DNA from 4 places in the Streptomyces sp. NPDC048644 genome. Region 1 is predicted to be linked to each of the others. Evidence: riboswitches for the same ligand, from Rfam matches in the RefSeq annotation. Region 1 holds a riboswitch; each other region holds the start of a gene.
What was found. Region 1 has a riboswitch for cobalamin ahead of metE (5-methyltetrahydropteroyltriglutamate--homocysteine S-methyltransferase). Riboswitches for the same ligand answer to the same signal wherever they lie in the genome.
Positions count from the first base shown of each region.

Region 1 (5,670 bases):
GGCGGTCTGCGGGAACGAGCCGATGGTGGTGGTCGGCAGCGGCGGAAGCCCGAGGTGGGAGCGCTGGGCGGCGGCACGGTCGGGGTACGGCGCCGAGCGGTGGACGTCCGCGTCGGTGACGGCGGCGGCGCGGGCGCGTACGGCCGGGTCGTGGGTGAGGGCGGAGTGGGCACGGGAGGACAGGTCGGCGCGGTTGGCGGCGAGTTCGGCGGCGATGGTGTCGGTGCCCTGTGACAGGCCCCGTGCCAAAGTCACCAGCTCCGCGGTCTTCTGCTTGGCGAAGGCCAGCCAGCGGACGATCTGCGGGTCGATGTCGCGTTCGGCGGCGGCGTCGAGCGGCACGTGCAGGAGGGAGCAGGACGCGGCCACGTCGACCCGGTCGGCGAGGCCGAGCAGGGTGCCGAGGGTGGACAGCGACTTCTCCAGGTCGTTGATCCAGATGTTGCGGCCGTTGACCACTCCGGCCACCAGGCGCTTGCCAGGCAGCCCGCCGACGCCCGCCAGCGCGTCGAGGTTGGCAGCCGCCGCGTCGGTGAAGTCGAGCGCCAGGCCGTCCACCGGCGCCTTGGCCAGGATGGGGAGGGCGTCTCCCAGGCGGTCGAAGTAGGAGGCGACCAGCAGCTTCGGACGGTCGGTGAGCGCCCCCAGATCGCGGTAGGCGCGGGCGGCTGCGTTCAGTTCGGCCGACGTGCGGTCCTGCACCAGGGCCGGCTCGTCAAGCTGCACCCAGTCGGCGCCCGCGGCCCGCAGGTCGGCGAGTACCTCGGCGTAGACGGGCAGCAGCCGGTCGAGCAGGGTCAGCGGCTCGAAGCCGGCGTCGACGCCGGGCGCGGGCTTGGCCAGCAGCAGGTAGGTGACCGGGCCGACCAGGACCGGGCGCCCGGTCAGGCCCAGCGCGGCGGCCTCCTTGAACTCGGCGACCTGCCGCGTGGCGTCCGCGGCGAAGACCGTATCGGGCCCCAACTCCGGTACCAGATAGTGGTAGTTGGTGTCGAACCACTTGGTCATCTCCAGCGGCGCCACCTCCTGGTTGCCGCGGGCCATCGCGAAATAGCCGTCCAGTGCGTCGGCGGCCACCGCGTCCCGGTGGCGGGCGGGGATCGCGCCGACCATGACGCTGGTGTCCAGCACGTGGTCGTAGTACGAGAAGTCGCCGGTGGGCACCTCGTCGATGCCGGCGTCGGCCAGTTGCTGCCAGTGGTGGCGGCGCAGCCCGGCCGCCGTGCCGCGCAGCGCGTCGGCGGTGACCTGGCCCTTCCAGTAGCCCTCGATGGCCTTCTTCAGTTCCCGGTGCTGACCCTGGCGGGGGTAGCCGTGCACGGTGGCCCGTGCTGCCGCGGCTGCGGACTTGCTGGTCACGGAACTCTCCTTCGCGAGTGTCTCTCCATGCGACCCCGGTGTGGTCACGGGCGCGAAGGGTGCCGAACCCGGCGGGCGGCGCCCAACGCGCCTGTGCCCGCCTGATTACGTACGCCGACCCGCCCACGAGGTCACCGGGATCACCGCGCACGAGGCCGCGCGCGGGCAGTGGCAGGTCTTCGGACTCACGGGCACGTCTGCCTCGGGCAGACACCTACTGGCCGTCGCTTCCCGGCCCCGTTCGGGGCCAGTGCGTATGACGGCGGTCGTTCCCGTTCACCGCTGCGGGGCAGTCCCGGATTCCCACCGGGTTCCCTCTTGCGACGCGCCTGCCTGGCGGACAGGGCGAACCAGCTGCACCGCCCAGCCTATGGGCTCGGCCGGGTATCCGGACAGTGCCGTTCAGATGCCGGAACGTGAGGTGGGACACCCGCTGCCAGGCAGCAGTCCGACGAGCAGGCCGGCCAGCGCCGCGGCGGTGCCGGTGGCCACCACCGCCGGCCAGCCGCCCGCTGCCCAGGCCAGCGTCCCGCACAGCGACCCGAGGGCGATCCCCAGGAAACGGAAGGTGAAGTAGAGGGTGTTGAGACGGTTGTGGATCGCCGGTTCGAGGGTGAACAGGGCCGCCTGGCAGGCCGCTTGGCTGCCCCAGACCCCGACGTCCAGGACGATCACCCCGGCGGTCAGCCACCACAGATCGCCGCCGCCCGGCAGCAGGAGCAGCCAGCCCGCGATGACCAGGCCGACCAGGGCGGCCAGCGCGCCGCGGCGGCCGATGCGGTCGGCCAGCCGCCCGGCGTACGGCGAGGCGAGCGCGCTGGCCGCGGCCACCAGGCCGAACAGACCGATCCCGGTCGGGCCGAGCCGGAAGTGCTGCTGGAGCAGGAACGTCAGCGTCGTCCAGAAGGCACCGAACGCGATCCCCACCAGCGCGCCGGAGACCGTGATCAGCCGGACCAGCGGGAGGGTGCGAAAGAGCCGCGGGAGCGAGGCGAGCGTGGCGCGGTAGGGGGCGGTGCCGGTCGCGGGGACGGACGGCAGCGCCCGCCGCAGTACGAGGACGAGCAGCAGGGTGAGTACACAGGAACAGCCGTACACGGCGCGCCACCCGGCCAGTTCGGCGAAGGAACCTGAGTAGGCGCGGGAGGCGAGCACACCCACCAGCAGCCCGCCCTGCACGGTGCCGATGATGCGCCCGCGGCCCGCGCCCCGCCCGCCGTCCCCGCCGTCCGCCCGGTCGGCCAGGGCCACCGCGAGCGGCGTGACCAGCTGCGGGACCGGCGACAGCAGGCCCACGGCGAAGCTCGCGACGATCAGGCACCACACCGAAGGGGACACCGCGCACACGGCGAGCGCCAGGGCGGAGGCCGTGCCCAGCCAGAGGATCAGCCGCCGCCTGTCGTGACTGTCGCCCGCCGGTACGAGCAGCAAGATGCCCGCCGCGTACCCGAGTTGGGTGGCGGTGGGGACGGCCCCGAGGGTATCGGGGCCGGCGCCCAGGGACGCCGCCACGGCGCCCAGCAGCGGCTGGTTGAGATAGACGTTGGCCGCCGTGACGGCGCTGGTGGCCGCCAGCAGCCAGATCAGCGCCCGGCTCGGCCCGGGGATCCCGGGCGCGGGCAGCGCCGCCGTGCCGCCGCCGCGACGGAGGCGGGGCCGGTACCTGACAGGGGGAGGGGAGGAGGAATCGCTCACATGACCCGACGCTAAGCCGCCGCCTCCCGGCATACTTTCGTTGTCCTGCCATCGTCTGTCGAGAATGTGCCATGTACGGAAAGAGCGAGCACCGCGACGACTACCAGCACGTTCCGAGGCCGCTCGCCGCGATGGCACGCGACCTCCCGGACGGCCATCACATCCCGCCGCACCACCACCGCCGCGCCCAGCTGATCTACGGCACCACCGGGGCCATCACCGTCGCCACCGACTACGGCCTGTGGGTGGCACCCGCCACCCGCGGCGTCTGGATCCCGGCCGGCCTGACCCACGCGATGACCTGCGCGGGCGCCGTCGCCATGCGCACCCTCTATCTCCTGCCGCAGGCCGTCGGGCAGTTGCCGACGACCCCCACCGTCGTCGCGGTCTCCCCGCTGCTGCGCGAACTCATCGACGAGGCGACCCGCATCCCCCTCGTGTACGACCGCGACGGCAGGGACGGCAAGGTCATGGAGCTGCTGCTCCTCCAACTCGTCCCGCACCCGGTCCCCGCGCTGCATCTGCCGGCGCCGGACGACCCGCGGCTCGACGCGCTCTGCGAGGCGATCCGGCGGGATCCGGGCGACCGCTGGACGACCGCGGACGCCGCGGCCGTCGCCCACCTGAGCCCGCGCACCCTGCACCGCAGGTTCACCGCGGCGACGGGGATGAGCCCGGCCCACTGGGTGCAGCAGGCCAGGCTCGTCCGCGCGGTCACCCTGCTCGCCACGGGCACCCCGGTCACGGCCGTCGCCGCCCGCCTCGGCTACGCCACCCCCAGCGCCTTCATCGCGATGTTCCGCCGCGCCCTCGGCACCACCCCCACGGCCTACTTCGCCGATCGCGCGGGCCAGGCAGCCACCGACGGGCCAGGCGACCGCTGACGGCGGCCTCCGCAAAAATCGTTGGCGCCCCGTCGACGGCCGGGCTACGGTGAAGCCGTTCCGCACGGAGGCCACCGCCCGGCCGCCGTGCCAGGCCGTGAACGGACCAGGAGGTGTGACCGATGACTGTGGTGACAACGGGCGCTGCCCGTACCCGGAAGAGCATCAGTTCCGCTTCCGTGGCCTCCGGCTGAGACTTCGACCCTTTTCTTCCCCCGCGCCGCGCGGGGTGCCGGGGCCGCCCTTGTGAAGGGTTTCCCTTGAATTTCCTGTCTGCTTCACCGGACACGTCGGCCCGCACGCTGTCTTCGTACGGCTGGGACGACGGTTTCGCGCAGAGTTTCCTCCCCCACGCCGGGCAGGGGTACGTGCCCGGCCGCATCATCCGCGTGGAGCGCGGGCGGGTGGACGCCGTCGTGGCCGATGGCGACGGCGTCCGCACCGTCCTGGCCGACACCGCGCTGGTGGCGACCGGCGACCCGATGCGGGTGCCGTGCACCGGCGACTGGGCGCTGATCGACCTGGAGAACGGCCTGAGCGGCGAGCATGTCGACGGTGTCGTACGGGAGTTGCTGCCCCGGCGGACGGCGTTCGTGCGGTCCGCCTCGTCGAAGCGCTCCGAGGGCCAGGTGCTGGCCGCGAACGTCGACACCATCGTCATCTGCGTCTCCCTCGCGGACCAGATGGACCTCGGGCGCATCGAGCGTTTCCTGGCGCTCGCGCTGTCCGGATCCGGCGCGCAGGAGACCGGCGGCCACCGGGAACTGTCCTGGGAAGGCGGCGCCCAGCCCCTGGTCGTGCTCACCAAGACGGACCTCGTCGACGATCCGGACGGTGTCGGGCACCTCGTCGCCGACGCCGCGGGCATCGCACCCGGCGTGCAGGTCCTGGCCGTCAGCGCCGAGACGAGTGAGGGTGTCGACGTACTGGCCGCCGTGCTGTCCGGCGGCACATCGGTGCTGGTGGGACGGTCGGGCGCGGGCAAGTCCACGCTGGCCAACGCGCTCGCGGGCCGGACCGTGCAGGACGTCCAGGCCATCCGGGACCGGGACGGCAAGGGCCGGCACACCACCACGACCCGCGACCTGCTGCCGCTGGCGTCGGGCGGCGTACTGATCGACACACCGGGGCTGCGCGGCGTCGGCATGTGGGACGCGCAGGACGGCATCGGCCGGACCTTCTCGGACGTCGAGGAGCTGGCGCGGGAGTGCCGCTTCCACGACTGCGCGCACGAGGCCGAGCCGGGCTGCGTCGTGCTGGCGGCGGTGGACGACGGGGCGTTGCCGCAGCGCCGCCTGGACAGCTACCGCAAGCTGCTGCGCGAGAACCAGCGGATCGTCGCGAAGACCGACGCCAGGCTGCGGGCCGCCATCCGCCGCGACTGGCGGCAGAAGCAGGCGCTGGGCCGCCACATGATGGAGCGGAAACGCGGGCCCAGGGGCTGAGCGGACGGCCAGGGTGCGACGTCCGATTTCCGCCGGTCGGCGGGGCGCGGGCGGCGCACACTGGACGCCGTGATGGATGACGCGACGCGGTACCGGGCGGTGTCGAGCCGGGACGCCAGGTTCGACGGCGAGTTCTTCTTCGCGGTGACCACGACCGGGATCTACTGCCGGCCGAGCTGCCCCGCGGTCACCCCGAAGCGGGCCAATGTGCGGTTCTACCCGTCGGCCGCCGCCGCGCAGGCCGGGGGCTTCCGGGCCTGCCGGCGCTGCCGCCCCGACGCCGTACC
Region 1 covers NZ_JBICVO010000003.1:600,458-606,127, reverse strand. Annotated here, with positions in the region: gene metE (5-methyltetrahydropteroyltriglutamate--homocysteine S-methyltransferase) at 1-1,359, opposite strand, end outside; cobalamin riboswitch at 1,529-1,712, opposite strand; gene ACGFNI_RS09630 (MFS transporter) at 1,762-3,054, opposite strand; gene ACGFNI_RS09625 (helix-turn-helix domain-containing protein) at 3,126-3,938, shown strand; gene rsgA (ribosome small subunit-dependent GTPase A) at 4,199-5,383, shown strand; gene ACGFNI_RS09615 (DNA-3-methyladenine glycosylase 2 family protein) at 5,456-5,670, shown strand, end outside.

Region 2 (5,670 bases), on a different contig from region 1:
TCGGGGGTGGTGGGGCTTTCGGCGCGCAGCGCCGTCGTTGAGGGGCGGTGGTCGGGCGACGGGTTGGGCATTACTGGCAGGCCTCGCAGGACTCGGGGTTTTCCAGGGAGCAGGCGACCGCGTCGGGGTCGGTGGCCTGCTGCGGTACGGGGACGGGGGTGACGGCGGCGGTGCCGCGGGCCGACTGCGCGATCCGGGTCGCCGGACGGGAGCGCAGGTAGTACGTGGTCTTGATGCCGCGCTTCCAGGCGTAGGCGTACATCGAGCTGAGCTTGCCGATGGTCGGCGACGCCATGAAGAGGTTCAGCGACTGGCTCTGGTCGAGGTAGGGCGTACGGGCCGCGGCCATGTCGATCAGCGCGCGCTGCGGGACCTCCCAGGCGGTGCGGTACAGCGCGCGGATCTCCTCGGGGATCCACGCGACGTCCTGCACCGAGCCGTTGGCCTCGCGCAGCGCGTCACGGGTCCGCGCGTCCCACAGGCCCAGCGCCTTCAACTCCTCGATCAGGTAGGCGTTCACCTGGAGGAACTCGCCCGACAGGGTCTCGCGCTTGAAGAGGTTGGAGACCTGCGGCTCGATGCACTCGTAGACGCCGGCGATGGAGGCGATGGTCGCGGTCGGCGCGATGGCCAGGAGGAGCGAGTTGCGCATGCCGGTCGTGGCGATCCGGGCGCGCAGCGCCTCCCAGCGGTCCGCCCAGCGGGGCTCGGCGTTCGGGTAGTGGTCGGGGTGCAGCACTCCGCGGGCGGTACGCGTCGCGGACCACGCCGGGTGCGGGCCGTGCCGCTCGGCGAGATCGGCGGACGCCTCGTAGGCGGCGAGCATGATGCGCTCGGAGATCCGGGTGGACAGCTCCGTCGCCTCGGCGGAGTCGAAGGGCAGCCGCAGCCGGAAGAAGACGTCCTGGAGGCCCATCAGGCCCAGACCGACCGGCCGCCAGCGGGAGTTGGAGGCGCCGGCCTGCTCGGTCGGGTAGAAGTTGATGTCCACGACCCGGTCGAGGAAGGCGACGGCGGTGCGGACGGTGGCGTCCAGCCGCTCCCAGTCCATCTCGCCGTTCTCACCCAGGTGAGCCGCGAGGTTGACCGACCCGAGGTTGCAGACCGCGGTCTCCCCGTCGTCCGTCACCTCCAGGATCTCGGTGCACAGGTTGGACGAGTGCACGACCTTGCCGGGCTCGGCGGTCTGGTTGGCGGTGCGGTTGGCGGCGTCCTTGAACGTCATCCAGCCGTTGCCGGTCTGCGCGAGGGTCCGCATCATCCGGGCGTAGAGCACCCGCGCCGGGATCTGCTTCAGGGCGCGGCCGTCGGCCTCCGCCTTGCGGTACGCGGCGTCGAACGCGTCGCCCCACAGGTCGACCAGCTCCGGCGCGTCGGACGGCGAGAACAGCGACCAGTCGGCGTCCGCCTCCACCCGGCGCATGAACTCGTCCGGGATCCAGTGCGCGATGTTCAGGTTGTGGGTGCGCCTGGCCTCCTCGCCGGTGTTGTCGCGCAGCTCCAGGAATTCCTCGATGTCCGCGTGCCACGTCTCCAGGTAGACGCAGGCCGCGCCCTTGCGCCGGCCGCCCTGGTTCACGGCGGCCACCGAGGCGTCCAGGGTCCGCAGGAACGGCACGATGCCGTTGGAGTGGCCGTTGGTGCCCCGGATCAGCGAACCGCGCGCCCGGATACGGGAGTAGGAGAGGCCGATGCCGCCGGCGTGCTTGGAGAGCCTGGCGACCTGGTGGTAGCGGTCGTAGATCGAGTCCAGCTCGTCCAGCGGGGAGTCCAGCAGGTAGCAGGAGGACATCTGCGGGTGGCGGGTGCCGGAGTTGAAGAGGGTGGGGGAGGAGGGGAGGTAGGACAGCGAGCTGGTCAGCCGGTACAGCTCGGCGACGTCGTCGAGCGCCGCCACCGAGTCGTTCTCGGCGAGACCGCAGGCCACCCGCAGCAGGAAGTGCTGCGGGGTCTCGATGACCTGGCGGGTGGTGGGGTGCCGCAGCAGATAGCGCGAGTGCAGGGTGCGCAGACCGAAGTAGCCGAAGCGGTCGTCGGCACCGTCCGCGAGCGCCTTCTCGACCAGCGCGTCCAGGCGGGCCGCGTGGCTGCGGACGAACGCGGCGGTCCGGTCGGCGATCAGGCCCTCGCGGTGGCCGACCTCGACGGAGGCGGAGAACGCCACGGAGCCCTGGCCCGCGGCCTCTTCGGCGATGGCGAGGGTGAGCAGCCGCGCGGCGAGCTTGGAGTACTGCGGCTCGTCGCCGATCAGGCCGGCCGCCGCGTCGATGGCCAGGGTGCGCAGCTCGGCCTCGTCGGAGCCGGGGTGCCGGCCGCGGAGCGCGGCGGCGGCCACCTTGCCGGGGTCGGTCGCGGTGAGGTCGGCGGTCAGCTCGGTCAGGGTGCGCAGCAGGGCGGTGCCAGGGGCGTCGTCGGCGTGTTGGGGGCGGCCGTCCGCGGTGGGGAGCGTGGCCGCCTCGGGCGATCCGGCCTCGGCGGCTGTCGCGGACTCCGTTGGCGCGATGGTCACGTGGTGCTCTCCCTCACTCGGCGGGGGCCGGGAGGGGCGGTGCGCGACGGCCGCACGCGGGCATGCGGCACCCCGGACACACGGGGCGCGGGCACACCGCGCGGCGTCCACCGGCCCATCCCTCGGGGCCCGGACGTATCGACGTCCGCGCCGATGGCGGCGCGGGCGTACTGTCGGCAGGTCTTCGGACTCACAGGTGCGCACGACAGGCGGTGAAGCGATGTCTGCGCATACGTACACCGTTGCGGGACAGTTCCGGACTCACACCGGATTCCCCTGCGGCGACAGCGAGCACGAGCATACATGTGGGGGTGCCACCTCGTGCGCACCCCCACATCTAGTGAGTCGTGTGTGATCGCGCGGTGTCTGTCAGTGGCCCCCGCTATCGTCGTTCCCACGTTCCCCGCACTGCGACGACAGCAGGAGGAGGCCCCATGGCCGCGCTCGCCGACCGGCCGCACATCACGCTCCCTGAGCATTTCGAAGAGGCCGCCCGGATAGTCGAGCGGGCGGAGGAGGGCGTGCGGCTGGAACTCATCGGCGGGATAGAGCTGACCTCGGGCGGACGGCCCGTCGCGTCCGCCCCGGTACGGCGACGGGCCGCCGCGTCCGGAGGGACGTGACGGCCCGTGCGGGTGCCGGAGGGGCCGGGGTCAGTGGCCGCTCGCCGAACCCACTGCTGCGGGCGGCAGTTCGGGGCTGACGGCCTTGTCGCCGACGTCCGCGGTGTAGTCCCCGGGGCTGGTCTCGTCGACGCCGTCAGGTGCCTTCAGGGCCCGCAGGACGAAGGTCAGCACGACCGTCACCAGGACGTTGAGCACGATCGCGGTCAGGCCGATGTAGCCGATCTGGCCGATGCCGGGGATCTCGGCGTTGGAGCCGCCGAAGTGCGCCTGCGTCGGGCTGGCCACGCCGTATGCCGCGAGCGTGCCGTAGACCATGCCGACCGCCCAGCCGGCCAGCAGCGCCCAGCGGTGGAACCAGCGGGTGAACAGGCCGCCGACCAGCGACGGCATGGTCTGCAGGATCCAGATGCCGCCCAGCAGCTGGAAGTTGATCGCCACGGTCTTGTCCATGCCCAGGACGAAGATCAGCGCGCCGACCTTCACGAGCAGCGAGACGAGCTTGGCGACCTTGTGCTCCTGCGCCGGGGTGGCGTGCGGCTTGATGAAGTCCTTGTAGACGTTGCGGGTGAAGAGGTTGGCCGCCGCGATGGACATGATGGCGGCGGGCACCAGCGCGCCGATCCCGATAGCGGCGAACGCCACGCCGGAGAACCAGCTCGGGAACATGTCCTCGAACAGCTGCGGGATCGCCAGCTGCGCGTTGCCGTGGGTGTCCGTGCCCGCCTTGATCGCCATGAAGCCGAGCAGCGCGAGGAAGCCCAGCATGAGCGAGTACAGCGGCAGGATGGTGGTGTTGCGGCGGATCACGTTACGGCTGCGGGACGACAGCGTCGCGGTGATCGAGTGCGGATACATGAACAGCGCGAGCGCCGAGCCGAGCGCCAGAGTGGCGTACGCCCACTGGTTATGGGGGCCGCTGGCCAGCTCACCGCGCGGCTTGCCGGTCGGCCCCGGCTCGGCGAACGCCTTGCCCGCCGCGTCGAAGATGGCGTCGAAACCGCCGAGTTTGATCGGGATGTAGATGATGGCGACGGCGATGACCAGGTAGATCAGCCCGTCCTTGACGAACGCGATCAGCGCCGGCGCCCGCAGGCCCGATGAGTAGGTGTACGCGGCCAGCACCGCGAACGCGATCAGCAGCGGCAGGTCCTTGACGAACCAGTTGGTGTTCTCGCCGCCGCCGACGCCCATCACGTCCAGGACGGCCTGGATGCCGACCAGTTGGAGTGCGATGTACGGCATCGTCGCCAGGATGCCGGTGAGCGCGATGGCCAGCGACAGGCCCTTCGAGCCGAACCGGCCGCGCACGAAGTCGGAGGTGGTGACGTAGCCGTGCTTGTGCGAGACCGACCAGAGACGGGGCAGGAAGGTGAAGATCAGCGGGTACACGAGGATCGTGTAGGGGACGGCGAAGAAGCCGGCCGCGCCCGCGGCGTAGATGGCCGCCGGGACGGCCACGAAGGTGTAAGCGGTGTAGAGGTCGCCGCCGAGCAGGAACCACGTCACCCAGGTGCCGAAACTCCGGCCGCCCAGGCCCCACTCGTCGAGGTTGGCTGACTGCTCGGCCTTGCGCCAGCGGGCGGCGAGGAAGCCCATGACCGTGACGGCCACGAAGAAGAAGATGAAGACGGCCAGCGCGATGCCGTTGACGCCGTCCGTGCCGGCCGCGGCCAGGGCGGCGGATGGGGTGGTGGTCATGTCGCCGCACCGCCCTTGCGGATCCGCTGCTCACGCTGGACCAGCTTGTACGCGGTCATCGTGAGCACGGTCGAGATCAGCACCCACAGCATCTGGTACCAGTAGAAGAACGGGATCCCGATGAGCCTCGGCTCGACCTTGGCGTACGAACTCACCCACAGCATCGCCACGAACGGAGCGATCAGGCAGAGCCCGGCCACCACACGCGTCGGTGTGACGACCTGTCTGGAATCCGGCGTTTCGGCTTGCTCTGTCATGACCGTGGCTCCGTCCCTGGCGATCTCCTGTACGAGGCTGGAAATCTATGGCAGCGCCGTGGCAGGCGTCACTAGCTGTCCGCATATCGGTACGGCAACGACATCTTCCGCCGGGTGAAAGGGACTTGGGCGACGGGTGCGCGCGCGGCCGGCCCGCGGGCCCGCGCGTACGGGAAGCCGGAGGTCATGGACCCGCGCGGCGGCCCGTCCGGATTCCGTGCGGCCCTGGCGGTACGGCGGTGGCCGAAACCCCGCCGTACCGCGGGGTTTCAGTCGGCCGGGCGGCGCAGCCTGGCGACGAACTTGTAGCGGTCGCCGCGGTAGACCGAGCGCACCCACTCCACCGGCTGCCCCTGGGCGTCACGGGAATGCCGGGACAGCATCAGCATCGGCAGGCCGACGTCGGTGCCCAGCAGACCCGCCTCGCGGGGCGTGGCCAGCGAGGTCTCGATGGTCTCCTCCGCCTCCGCGAGGCGCACGTCGTAGACCTCGGCCAGCGCGGTGTAGAGGGACGTGTACTTGACGAGGTTGCGGCGCAGCGCGGGGAACCGCTTGGCCGACAGGTGGGTGATCTCGATGG
Region 2 covers NZ_JBICVO010000004.1:325,519-331,188, reverse strand. Annotated here, with positions in the region: gene ACGFNI_RS11130 (ribonucleotide-diphosphate reductase subunit beta) at 1-71, opposite strand, end outside; gene ACGFNI_RS11125 (ribonucleoside-diphosphate reductase subunit alpha) at 71-2,509, opposite strand; cobalamin riboswitch at 2,667-2,827, opposite strand; gene ACGFNI_RS11120 (hypothetical protein) at 2,944-3,132, shown strand; gene mctP (monocarboxylate uptake permease MctP) at 3,163-4,833, opposite strand; gene ACGFNI_RS11110 (DUF3311 domain-containing protein) at 4,830-5,090, opposite strand; gene ACGFNI_RS11105 (GntR family transcriptional regulator) at 5,360-5,670, opposite strand, start outside.
Region 2: another riboswitch for cobalamin. It lies ahead of ACGFNI_RS11125 (ribonucleoside-diphosphate reductase subunit alpha); the one in region 1 lies ahead of metE (5-methyltetrahydropteroyltriglutamate--homocysteine S-methyltransferase).

Region 3 (5,670 bases), on a different contig from region 1:
CCCTGTCAGACCGCGGGCCACGATGAGGCGCATGATCTCGTTGGTTCCTTCCAGGATTTGGTGGACGCGGAGGTCCCGGACGATCTTCTCGATGCCGTACTCGGCCAAGTAGCCGTATCCGCCGTGCAGTTGGAGCGCGCGGTCGGCGACGGAGTAGCCGGTGTCGGTGGCGAACCGCTTGGCCATCGCGCACAGTTGGGGCGCCTGTGCGTCGCCGCGGTCCAGCGCCTGCGCGGCCTGGTGCAGCAGGGCACGGGCCGCCGACAGTTCGGTCGCCATGTCGGCGAGCCGGAACTGGAGCGCCTGCGCGTCCAGCAGCCGCGCGCCGAACGCCTCCCGGTCCGCGAGGTGGGTCAGACTGCGGTCCAGGGCGCTCTGGGCGCCGCCGAGCGAGCAGGCCGCGATGCCGAGCCGGCCGCCGTTGAGGCCGTTCATGGCGATCCGGAAGCCGTCGCCCTCCGCGCCGAGCCTGCGGCCCGCGGGCAGCCTGACACCGTCGAGGATCACCTGGCGGGTCGGCTGGGCGTTCCAGCCCATCTTCTTCTCATTGGTCCCGAACGACAGGCCGGGGTCGTCCCGTTCGACGAGGAAGGCGGAGATGCCGCGGGGTCCTTCGCCTCCGGTGCGGGCCATCACGAGGTAGAGGTGGGAGGCACCGGCACCGGAGATGAACTGTTTCACGCCGGTCAGCACATAGCCGTCGCCGTCGGGTACGGCGCGGGTGCGCAGGGCTGCGGCGTCGGAGCCCGCGCCGGGTTCGGTCAGGCAGTAGCTGGCCGGTTCGTCGAGGGAGAGGAGTCCGGGCAGCCGGCCGGCGCGCTGGGCCGCGTCGCCGTAGTGGTCGATCATCCAGGCGACCATGTTGTGGATGGAGAGATAGCCGGCGATGGAGGGGCAGCCGGTGGCCAGCGCTTCGAAGATCAGGACGCCGTCGGTGCGGGAGAGCCCGGAGCCGCCGGATTCCTCGCGGACGTAGACACCGCCGAGCCCGAGTCCTGCCGCCTTGCCGATGACGTCGAGCGGGAAGTGTTTGTCCTGGTCCCAGGCGACGGCGTGCGGGGCGAGGTGTTCCGCCGCGAAGTCCAGGGTGACCTGGTGGAGGGCGAGTTGGTCTGCGGTCAGGGAGGTCGTCACGGCGCTCATCCCATGGTCGGCAGGGTGAAGTTCGCGCTTTCCTTGACCCCTGACGGCCAGCGCGAGGTGACGGTCTTGGTGCGGGTGTAGAAGCGGATGGCGTCCGGTCCGTGCTGGTTGAGGTCGCCGAATCCGGAGCGCTTCCAGCCGCCGAAGGTGTGGTAGGCGACGGGCACCGGGATGGGGACGTTGACCCCGATCATGCCGGTCTCCACCCGGCGGGTGAAGTCCCGCGCGGTGTCGCCGTCCCTGGTGAAGATCGCGACGCCGTTGCCGTAGGGGTGCTCGGTGGGGAGCCGCAGCGCCTCCTCGTAGTCGGCGGCGCGTACGACGGACAGGACGGGGCCGAAGATCTCTTCCTGGTAGATCCGCATGGCCGGGGTGACGCGGTCGAAGAGCGAGGCGCCGGCGAAGAAGCCGTCCTCGTGTCCCGGGAGGCTGAAGTCCCGCCCGTCGACGACGAGTTCGGCTCCTTCCCGGACGCCGGACGCGACGTATTCGCGGACCCGGTCGACGGCTTCCCTGCAGACCAGCGGGCCGAAGTCGGCGTCCGGGTCGTCGGACGTGCCGATGCGCAGGGAGGCGATCCGTTCCTTGAGCCGGGCGACCAGCGCGTCGGCGGTCTCCTCCCCCACCGGTACGGCGACGGAGATCGCCATGCAGCGCTCCCCCGCAGAGCCGAATCCGGCGCCGATCAGCGCCTCGACGGCCTGGTCGAGGTCCGCGTCCGGCATCACGATCAGGTGGTTCTTGGCGCCGCCGAAGCACTGGGCGCGCTTGCCCTGCGCGGCGGCAGCGGCGTAGAGGTGCGCGGCGACGGGCGTGGATCCGACGAAGCCGAGCGCCTGGACGCGCGGATCCTTCACGAGGGTGTCCACCGCCTCCTTGCCGCCGTTGACGACGTTGAGCACACCGGGCGGCAGGCCCGCCTCCAGGAAGAGTTCGGCGAGCCGCAGCGGTACCGACGGGTCGCGTTCGGACGGCTTGAGCACGAAGGAGTTGCCGCAGGCGATTGCTGGGGCGGCCTTCCAGAGCGGAATCATCGCGGGGAAGTTGAACGGGGTGATGCCGGCGGTGACGCCGAGCGGGCGGCGCAGCGAGTGGACGTCGATGCCGCTGCCCGCGTTGTCGCTGAACTCGCCCTTGAGCAGGTGCGGGATGCCGGCCGCGAACTCGACGACCTCCAGGCCGCGTTGGATGTCGCCGTGCGCGTCGGGGACGGTCTTGCCGTGTTCGGATGACAGCAGCCGGGCGAGTGAGTCCTTCTCGGCGTCGACGAGTTGGAGGAACCGCAGCAGGACGCGGGCGCGGCGCTGCGGGTTCCATTCGCCCCACGTCTGCTGGGCCCGTGCCGCGTCGGCGATGGCCGCCTCGGTCTCGGCGCGGTCGGCCAGCGGCGTCCTCGCCTGCACGCGACCGGTGTTGGGGTCGTACACGTCGGCGTGGGCGCCCGAGGTTCCCGGGAGGTGCTTGCCGCCGATGAAGTGGGTCAGTTCACGGACCATGGATGCCTGCTCTCGTCAGGTGAGATCCGGGGATGGCGCAGAGCGGTCCGGCGGCGGGCGCGGGTGGGCGCGCCGCCGGAACGGCTGGAACGCGGGGGCGAAGAACCGTCACCGGGCGGGGAGTGCCGCCGGGTGCGCCGGATCACCAGGGTCGTGGGTACGCACCGGTGCCATGCGTGTCTGCTCCATCCTCGTGGACAACACGGAACACCCCGCGGCCGGTATCCTGACTCCCGGATCAGCGCCCGTCCTCGTGCCTTCCCGACATCTGGCTCGTCAGTGGCGTGTCCTGCGAGGACGAACTCCCCGGTCACAGTGGCGGGACCGCGCCGGATTCACACCGGCTTCCCTGCACCGCGGGCTTGTCCATGAACATATAGTTGGACGTCCTAGTAAGTCCACCCCCCTTGGTGATCTCGGCGGCCCGCACCCCTCTTTCCGGACGGCCGCCGTCCCTCAACTCCGCAGCCGCAACCGGCAGATCCCCGCGTTCGTGCCACGGCGTACGGCACGGGCGACCACCGCGCCGCGCTGGTTGTGCAGCAGCCGCTGCCACGGCCGCGCCGGTTCGGTCTCGGGGATCAGGACGGTGATCCGGGCGGTGGGGTGGGCGGCGCCCAGGTCCCTGACGTACGCGGCGATGGGGCGCCCCAGGTCCCGGCGGTCGGAGTACAGCCGCAGCAGCGGGACACCGGGGCTCCAGCGCGCCCAGTCCGCCTCCAGCGCCGCGGCCCCCGCCCGGTCGTCGGCGTCGGTGTGGGCGACCGTGACGGCGTGGACCTCTTCGCCCATCGAGACGGCGGCGGACAGCGCGTCACGGGTGAGGCGGGTCAGCGAGGAGACCGGTACGACCACCAACGAGCGCTCCCGGCACGGAGGTCCGGGGATCCGGCCCACACCGATCCGCTCGCCGATCCGGTCGTAGGCGCGGCGGATCAGCGCGAAGACCGCCACCAGGGAGGGCAGGGCGAGGACGATCAGCCAGGCGCCGTCGGGGAGTTTGGTGGCGGTGACGACGACGGCGCTGACGCCGGTGAGCAGGGCGCCGAACCCGTTCAGCAACGCCTTGCCCGCCCACCGCGGGCCGCGCACCCGCTGCCAGTGGCGGACCATGCCCGCCTGGGCGAGGGTGAAGCCGACGAACACGCCGATCGCGAAGAGCGGTACGAGGGTGCGGGTGTCGCCGCCGGACAGCACCAGCAGCCCCGCGGCGACCAGCGCCAGGGCCAGGACGCCGTGTCGGTGCACCTGCCGGTCCGCGCGCAGGCCGAAGACATGCGGCAGATAGTGGTCACGTGCGAGCAGCTTCAGCAGCACAGGCAGCCCGCCGAAGGACGTGTTCGCGGACAGCGCGAGCAGCGCGGTGGTCGCGAACTGCACGATGTAGAAGGCGGTGTGGTGACCCAGTGACGCGTCCGCGAGCTGCGCGAGTACGGTGACGCCCTCGGCCGGCTGGAGCGAGAAGCGGGAGATCAGCACCGACAGGCCGATCAGCATGACACCCAGCAGCGCCCCGAGCGCGGCCTCGGCCCGACGGGCCCGGCGGGCGGCCGGGGCGCGGAAGGACGGCACGGCGTTGGCGATGGCCTCGACCCCGGTCAGCGCCGAACAGCCGGAGGCGAACGCCTTCAGCAGGAGCAGGGCGCCGACCGACGCCGCGTCGCCGGTGAGCACCGGCGCGTGCCCCGCGGCCGACTCCATGCTCACCGGGTGGCTGCGGAACAGGCCGACGACGATCAGCACCAGGATCGAGCCGACGAAGACGACGGTGGGCAGGACGAAGGCACGCGCCGAGTCGGCGATCCCGCGCAGGTTCAGCGCGGTGATGACCGCGAGCACGGCCAGGCAGAGCCACTGGCGGTCGTCGTACAGGGCGGGAAAGGCGGAGGTCAGGGCCGCGACACCGGCGGTGACTGCCACCGCGGCGTTGAGCACGTAGTCGAGGACGAGCGAGGCGGCGGCCACCAGTCCTGCCCGGCGCCCCAGGTAGGCGGTGGCGACCGCGTAACTGCCGCCGCCGTCCGGGAACGCGGCGATGACCTGCCGGTAGGAGGCGACCAGCACCGCGAGGAGTACGACGATCGCGACGGTGACCGGCAGGGTGAAGCCGAGCCCGCGGGCGCCCGCGGCGGCCAGGACCAGGGCGATGGCCTCGGGCCCGTACGCCACCGATGCCATCGCGTCCAGCGAGAGCGCCGCCAGGCCGGTGATCGCGGTGAGCCGGTGCCGCGCGCCCGGATCGGCCACCGGCGCGGTACGGGCCGCAGCACCGGGCGACGGCAACGGCGGGGCGGGGCGTGACGGTTCGGGATCGGGTGGCGGCACGGCCTCGGTGGTCGGCACGGACATCGGGCGGAGCTCCTTCTGTGCGGGTCGGCCCAGCGTGTGCCGCCCGCGGCGCCGGAGCCCGGCCCCTTGCGGATTCTTGGCGCGAGCAGGCGCCGCCTTCACGCATCCCTGACGCGCGGCAGGCGCCTGACCTGCCCAAAGCGCCCGCGACCCGGCTGCCGTCCCCGCCCTCCCCCGGCGCGCGGCTACTCCCAATGGCAGCCGCGCGCTGGCCCGCCCCGCGCGCCTCGGGCAGCGTGGGGCTCCCTGACGACCCGATGAACGGCCGGGCCCCGGCGAGGAGCGGCCATGCACGAACGCCTGGCGCCGCGTCCGCTGCGGCCCGCGGGCCCGCCCGGAGCGCGCTCCCGTGCCGCCCGCGCCGCACCGTGGCCGGCCGCGGTCGCCGTCGTCTTCGCCCTGGTCCAACTGGCCGTGGTGGTACCGGGTTCGGAGCTGGGCTGGGACGAGACGGTCTACGTCAGCCAGGTCGGCCACCAGGCGCCCGCCGCGTTCTTCAGCGCGCCCCGGGCCCGCGGTGTCTCCTATCTGGTGGCGCCGGTCGCCGCCCTGACCACGTCGACGACGGCGCTGCGGGTCTACCTCGCCGTGCTGTCGTCGGCCGGACTGTTCGGCGCCCTGTGGGTGTGGCGGAAGGTCTTCGCCCCGCCGGTACTCGCCTGCGCCGGCGCCCTGTTCGCCG
Region 3 covers NZ_JBICVO010000007.1:269,615-275,284, forward strand. Annotated here, with positions in the region: gene ACGFNI_RS18380 (acyl-CoA dehydrogenase family protein) at 1-1,143, opposite strand, end outside; gene ACGFNI_RS18385 (CoA-acylating methylmalonate-semialdehyde dehydrogenase) at 1,140-2,639, opposite strand; cobalamin riboswitch at 2,838-3,013, opposite strand; gene ACGFNI_RS18390 (APC family permease) at 3,096-4,988, opposite strand; gene ACGFNI_RS18395 (hypothetical protein) at 5,277-5,670, shown strand, end outside.
Region 3: another riboswitch for cobalamin. It lies ahead of ACGFNI_RS18385 (CoA-acylating methylmalonate-semialdehyde dehydrogenase); the one in region 1 lies ahead of metE (5-methyltetrahydropteroyltriglutamate--homocysteine S-methyltransferase).

Region 4 (5,670 bases), on a different contig from region 1:
GCCACTGGTGCAGGCAGTCGGCGCACCACCACAGCAGTGCGCCGCCGCCGTAGACGCCCTCGTCCTCCCAGAGGAGGTCGGTGCCGCCACAGGACGGGCAGGGAGTGGCCGGGGTGCGGCGTCGCCTTGCGCGAAGGCTCATGAGTGAGACCTGGTCATGGTTCTCCGACTTCATCTGTTTCGAGCCGTGATGGCAAGGGCACACCCCGCCGATGCACGTGGTGCGTGCGTGGCTTCCGTGGGGGCGGACGCGGTGGATCCGCCCTCACGGGGAGCCTGCACAGCAACAATGTGCCACCCGTCCGTGCACAACAGCCGACAGTTCGGTCAATTTGGAGAACTGGCGCCGGGCCACCGGCACACCGGGCTCACCCCTCCGGATACCGCCGCGGCGTCCACACGATCTCGGTGCCGTCACCGCGCCGTACCGCCCGGGTCTGGGACGAGCCGATCAGCAGGATCGTGCGCATGTCGACCTGGCCGGGATCCAGGTCGGCGAGCCGCACGATCCGTACGGACTCCTCGGGGCCACCGACGTCCCGGCCGAGTACGACCGGGGTGTCAGGGGCGCGGTGCTCCAGCAGGAGTTCGCGGGTCTTGCCGACCTGCCAGGTGCGGCTGCGCGAACCGGGGTTGTACAGGGCCAGCACCAGATCAGCCGAGGCCGCGGCCCGCAGGCGTTCGGCGATGACCTCCCACGGCTTGAGGCGGTCGGACAGCGAGATCACCGCGTAGTCGTGGCCGAGCGGTGCGCCCGCCTTGGCCGCCGCGGCGTTGGCGGCGGTGACGCCGGGCAGCACGCGGACCGGGACCGAGCGGTAGGGCTCCTGCGCGGCGACTTCGAGCACCGCCGTGGCCATCGCGAAGACCCCGGGGTCGCCGCCCGATACGACCGCCACCCGACGGCCGCGGCGGGCCAGATCGAGGGCGAGTTCGGCGCGTTCGGACTCCACCTTGTTGTCCGAACCGTGCCGCAGCTGGCCGGGACGGACCGGCACCCGGTCCAGATAGGTGGTGTAGCCGACCAGGTCGTCGGCCGCGGCCAGCGCGCCCCGCGACTCGGGCGTCAGCCACAGCGGCCCGGCGGGCCCGGTGCCGACGACCACGACCTCGCCCGTGCCCGTATCCGCAGCGGTATCCGTATCGGTTTCGGTGCCCGTGCCGGGCGTCGTCGCCTCCGGTACGGCCTGGGCGGCGATCCGGCTGGGTACCACCGCGACCGCGAAGTACGGGACGGAGTCCGCATCGACGTCCGCCAGCGGGCCGGTGCGCTCGCCCGCCATGGTGGCGCGCTCGACGTACCGGGCCTCCGGCAGCCGGCCGGAGCGCTCCATCGCCCCGCGCACGGCGGGGAAGGTGCGGCCCAGCTTCATGACCACGGCCGCGTCGGTGGCGGCGAGGCGGGCCGTCAGCTCCTCCTCCGGGAGGGTGCCGGGCAGGATCGTCAGGACCTCGTCGGCCTCGGCGAGCGGCGTGCCGAGCCGGGCCGCCGCCGCGCTGACGGACGTCACGCCGGGGATGACCTCGGTCGGATAGCGGTGCGCGAGCCGCTTGTGCATGTGCTGGTACGAGCCGTAGAAGAGCGGGTCGCCCTCGGAGATGACGGCGACCGTGCGGCCCGCGTCGAGGTGCACGGCGAGCCGGGCCGCGGACTCCTCGTAGAACGCGTCCAGCGCGCCCCGGTAGCCGCCGGGGTGATCGGTCGACTCCGTGGTGACCGGGTAGACCAGCGCCTCTTCGATGTGGTCGGCGCGCAGGTGCTCGGCCGCTATGGACCGCGCGATGGACCGGCCGTGCCGGGCGCTGTGGTACGCCACCACGTCCGCATCGGCGATGACCTGCACGGCCCGCACGGTCATCAGGGACGGGTCGCCTGGGCCGAGCCCCACGCCGTACAGACGGCCCGCAGGCCGCTCCCCGCGCACGCCGCCGTCGGACTGCCCATCGGGCTGCTGCTCGCTCACGCTTACTCTTCCTCGCTCGCCATGGCGTTGATCGCGGCTGCGGTCATGGCGCTGCCGCCGCGCCGCCCGCGCACCACGATGTGGTCCAGCTTCGACGGATGGGCGGCGAGCGCGTCCTTGGACTCGGCCGCGCCGATGAAGCCGACGGGGATGCCGACGACCGCCGCCGGGCGCGGTGCGCCCTCCTCGATCATTTCCAGCAGGCGGAACAGCGCGGTGGGCGCGTTCCCGATGGCGACCACCGCGCCGTCCAGCTTCTCCCGCCACAGCTCCATCGCCGCGGCGCTGCGGGTGGTGCCCAGGTCGGCGGCGAGCGCGGGCACCGACGGGTCGGCGAGGGTGCACAGCACCTCGTTGTCCGCAGGCAGCCGCTTGCGGGTGATGCCGCTGGCGACCATGTTGGCGTCGCACAGGATCGGCGCTCCGGCGTGCAGTGCCTCGCGCGCGCTCGCCACCACGCCGGGTGTGTAGGCGAGGTCGCGTACGAGGTCGACCATGCCGCAGGCGTGGATCATGCGGACCGCGACCCGGCTGACGTCGGCGGGCAGCCCCGCGAGGTCCGCCTCGGCGCGGATGGTGGCAAAGGACTGGCGGTAGATCGCCGCCCCGTCCTTCTCGTAGTCGAACACGGTGCCCTCGGTGTGGTGGGTCGGTGGTGGGTGGGTGGCAAACGGCGGGTGGGCGCGGTCAGTGGCCCGACGGCGCCGGGGAGGCCGCGGCCCTGGCGGCGGCGACGGCGCCTGCCGCCTGCCGCGCGGTGACGCCGGATGCGACCGGCGCCGGTGGTGCCCCGGGCCGTACGACGGACACCCGGTAGCCGTCGCCGGCGGCCAGGACGTCGATCCAGGTGCCGTGCGGGTGGCCGCAGCGGCGCGCGCAGCCGGACCACTGGACGGGCAGCAGCCCTTCGGCCCCGGTGGCATCGGCCGCGACGGCTGCCGCGGCGTCCGCCCGTACGTCCGTCAGGGACTTGGCGCAGCCGGGGCGGCCGGTGCAGGCGCCGATCCGGTGCCAGGGGGAGGCGGGGTCGGTGATCAGCCCGGCGGCGGCCAGTTCCGGCAGCCGCCGTGCGGCGGTGGCGGGCGCGAGGCCGGGGACGATCACCCCGCGCCAGGGGGTCAGGCGCAGCGTGCCGTCGCCGTCGGTGGCCGCCACGTCGGTCAGCAGCCGCCACTGGGCGCAGGTCAGCCGGCCCAGCGGCGGCTGCACGCTGAGCGCCGAGCCGCCGGGTCCTTCGACGATGCCGGGCGCGGCGGCCTCTCCGTACGACGGCGCCTCGCGGTATGCGGGTACGTCGCCGGGCGGCACGTACGCGGCGGCGACGCCGGCCGCCCGCAGCCGCTCGCCGGTTTCGCGGACGGTCGGCATCCGGTCGGCCGGCAGGTCGCGGACCCGCCAGGCGCCGGTGCCGTCCGCCGCCGCCAGGAAGTGCTCGGCGGCGGTGAGCGCGGCCCGCGGCACGTCGGGTCCTGCGATCCGCAGGGCAGCGGGGGAGCCGTCGGCGGTGTCCAGGACGTCGTCGGGGGTGCCCAGGAAGAGGAGGGCGCCGCCGGTCGTCCCGGCCGACTCGGTGGCTTCTGCGACCAAGGTCACATCGCCGCCGAGCGCCGCCACATCGCCCCTGCCGTCGTCCAGGACGAAGAGGAATCGGCCCGACAGCTGCGGCGCGACGTCGCTCGCGCACAGCAGCCCGTCCAGCTCTCCGGCCCAGCGCCGCACGTCAGCGGGGGTGCGGCGGTCGAGGCCCGCGAGCGGTGAGGCGAGGATGTTGCGGACGCGTTCGTGGCGGGCGGAGGGCAGCAGCCCGGCGCCTGACAGCAGTGCAGCCAGCTCCTGGCCGCAGCCGTCGGACAGGCCGCGCAGTTCGGCGTTGCCGCGCGAGGTGAGGGAGATCCGGCCGTCCCCGAGCCGTTCGGCCGCGTCCGCGAGCGCCGCCGTCTGACGCAGCGTCAACTGCCCGGCCGGTACCCGGACTCGGGCCAGCGCACCGTCCGCCGCCGCGTGCAGCCGCAGCGCTCCCGGGCAGGCGTCACCGCGGTCGCGCGGCGGCGTCGTGGCCCGCTGGGGCCGGAGGGAGGGGGAGGGCGGCATGGCGGCGAGCATACCGACGTCGGGTGCGGGTCAGGTCGTGAGCCGGGCCGCCAGGGGAGGGGGCGGACGGCCGGTGCGGATGCGGCCTCCCGCACGTCGGGCGCAGCCCTTACTATGCAGGTCGGTGGGTCAGCTGGCCCACCGGACGCCAGCGACGGCGCCAGGGAGGAAGCCCGGTGAGAATCCGGCGCGGTCCCGCCACTGTGAACCCGGACACCCTCCGGGCGAGCCAGGAACTCCCGCCGTCTCTACGACCCACCCGGGGCGCGGACACCCCGAGGAAGGCCCTGCGCTCGCATGCTTCTGCTGCTGTCGACATCCGACACCGACCTGCTCAGCGCCCGCGCTGCCACCGGTCCCGTGCCGTTCCGGCTCGCCAACCCCGCCCGGCTCGACATCGGTGAGCTGCCCGCGCTGCTGGAGGGCACCGACCTCGTCGTCGTGCGTCTCCTGGGTGGCATCCGCGCCTGGGAAGAGGGCCTGGAGGTGCTGCTCGCCGCAGGCCAGCACCGCCCGGTCGTCGTCCTCACCGGCGAACAGGCCCCCGACGCGCAGCTGATGGAGGCGTCCACGGTCCCGGTCGGCATCGCGGCCGAGGCGCACGCCTACCTCGCGCACGGCGGCCCCGCCAACCTCGGCCGGCTCGCCCGCTTCCTGTCCGACACGGTCCTGCTGACCGGCCACGGCTTCGAGCCGCCGGAGCCCGCCCCGTCCTGGGGAGAGCTGGAGCGCCCCGGCGCCCGTACGGACCTCGCAGGGCCGCTGGTCGCGGTGCTCTACTACCGCGCCCACCACATGAGCGGCAACACCGGCTTCGTCGACGCCCTGTGCGCGCAGATCGAGCAGGCCGGCGGCCGTCCGCTGCCGCTCTTCGTCGCCTCGCTGCGGGCGCCGGAGCCCGAGCTGATCGACGCGCTGCGCCCGGCCGACGCCATCGTCACCACCGTCCTGGCCGCCGGCGGCACCAAGCCCGCCGAGGCGTCCGCGGGCGGCGACGACGAGTCCTGGGACGCGGGCGCGCTGGCAGGACTGGACGTCCCGATCCTCCAGGCCCTGTGCCTGACCGGCACCCGCGCCGCCTGGGAGGAGAACGACGAGGGCCTGTCCCCGCTCGACGCCGCCACCCAGATCGCGGTCCCGGAGTTCGACGGCCGCCTGATCACCGTCCCGTTCTCGTTCAAGGAGATCGACGAGGACGGCCTGCCGACCTACGCCGCCGACCCCGAGCGCGCCGCCCGCGTCGCCGGCATCGCGGTCAGGCACGCCCGCCTGCGCCACATCCCGGCCGCCGACAAGCGCCTCGCGCTGGTGCTGTCCGCGTACCCCACCAAGCACTCCCGCATCGGCAACGCCGTCGGCCTTGACACCCCCGCGTCGGCCGTGGCCCTGCTGCGCCGACTGCGCGATGAGGGCTACGACTTCGGCACCGAAGAGGTGCCGGGCCTGGCGTCGGGCGACGGCGACGAGCTGATCTACGCCCTGATCGAGGCCGGCGGCCACGACCAGGAATGGCTCACCGAGGAGCAGCTGGCCCGCAACCCCGTCCGCATCCCGGCCGCCGACTACAAGCGCTGGTACGCCACGCTCCCGCAGGAACTGCGCGCATCGGTCGAGC
Region 4 covers NZ_JBICVO010000006.1:208,565-214,234, reverse strand. Annotated here, with positions in the region: gene ACGFNI_RS16040 (precorrin-2 C(20)-methyltransferase) at 369-1,964, opposite strand; gene ACGFNI_RS16035 (precorrin-8X methylmutase) at 1,967-2,593, opposite strand; gene cobG (precorrin-3B synthase) at 2,652-4,055, opposite strand; cobalamin riboswitch at 4,180-4,315, shown strand; gene cobN (cobaltochelatase subunit CobN) at 4,353-5,670, shown strand, end outside.
Region 4: another riboswitch for cobalamin. It lies ahead of cobN (cobaltochelatase subunit CobN); the one in region 1 lies ahead of metE (5-methyltetrahydropteroyltriglutamate--homocysteine S-methyltransferase).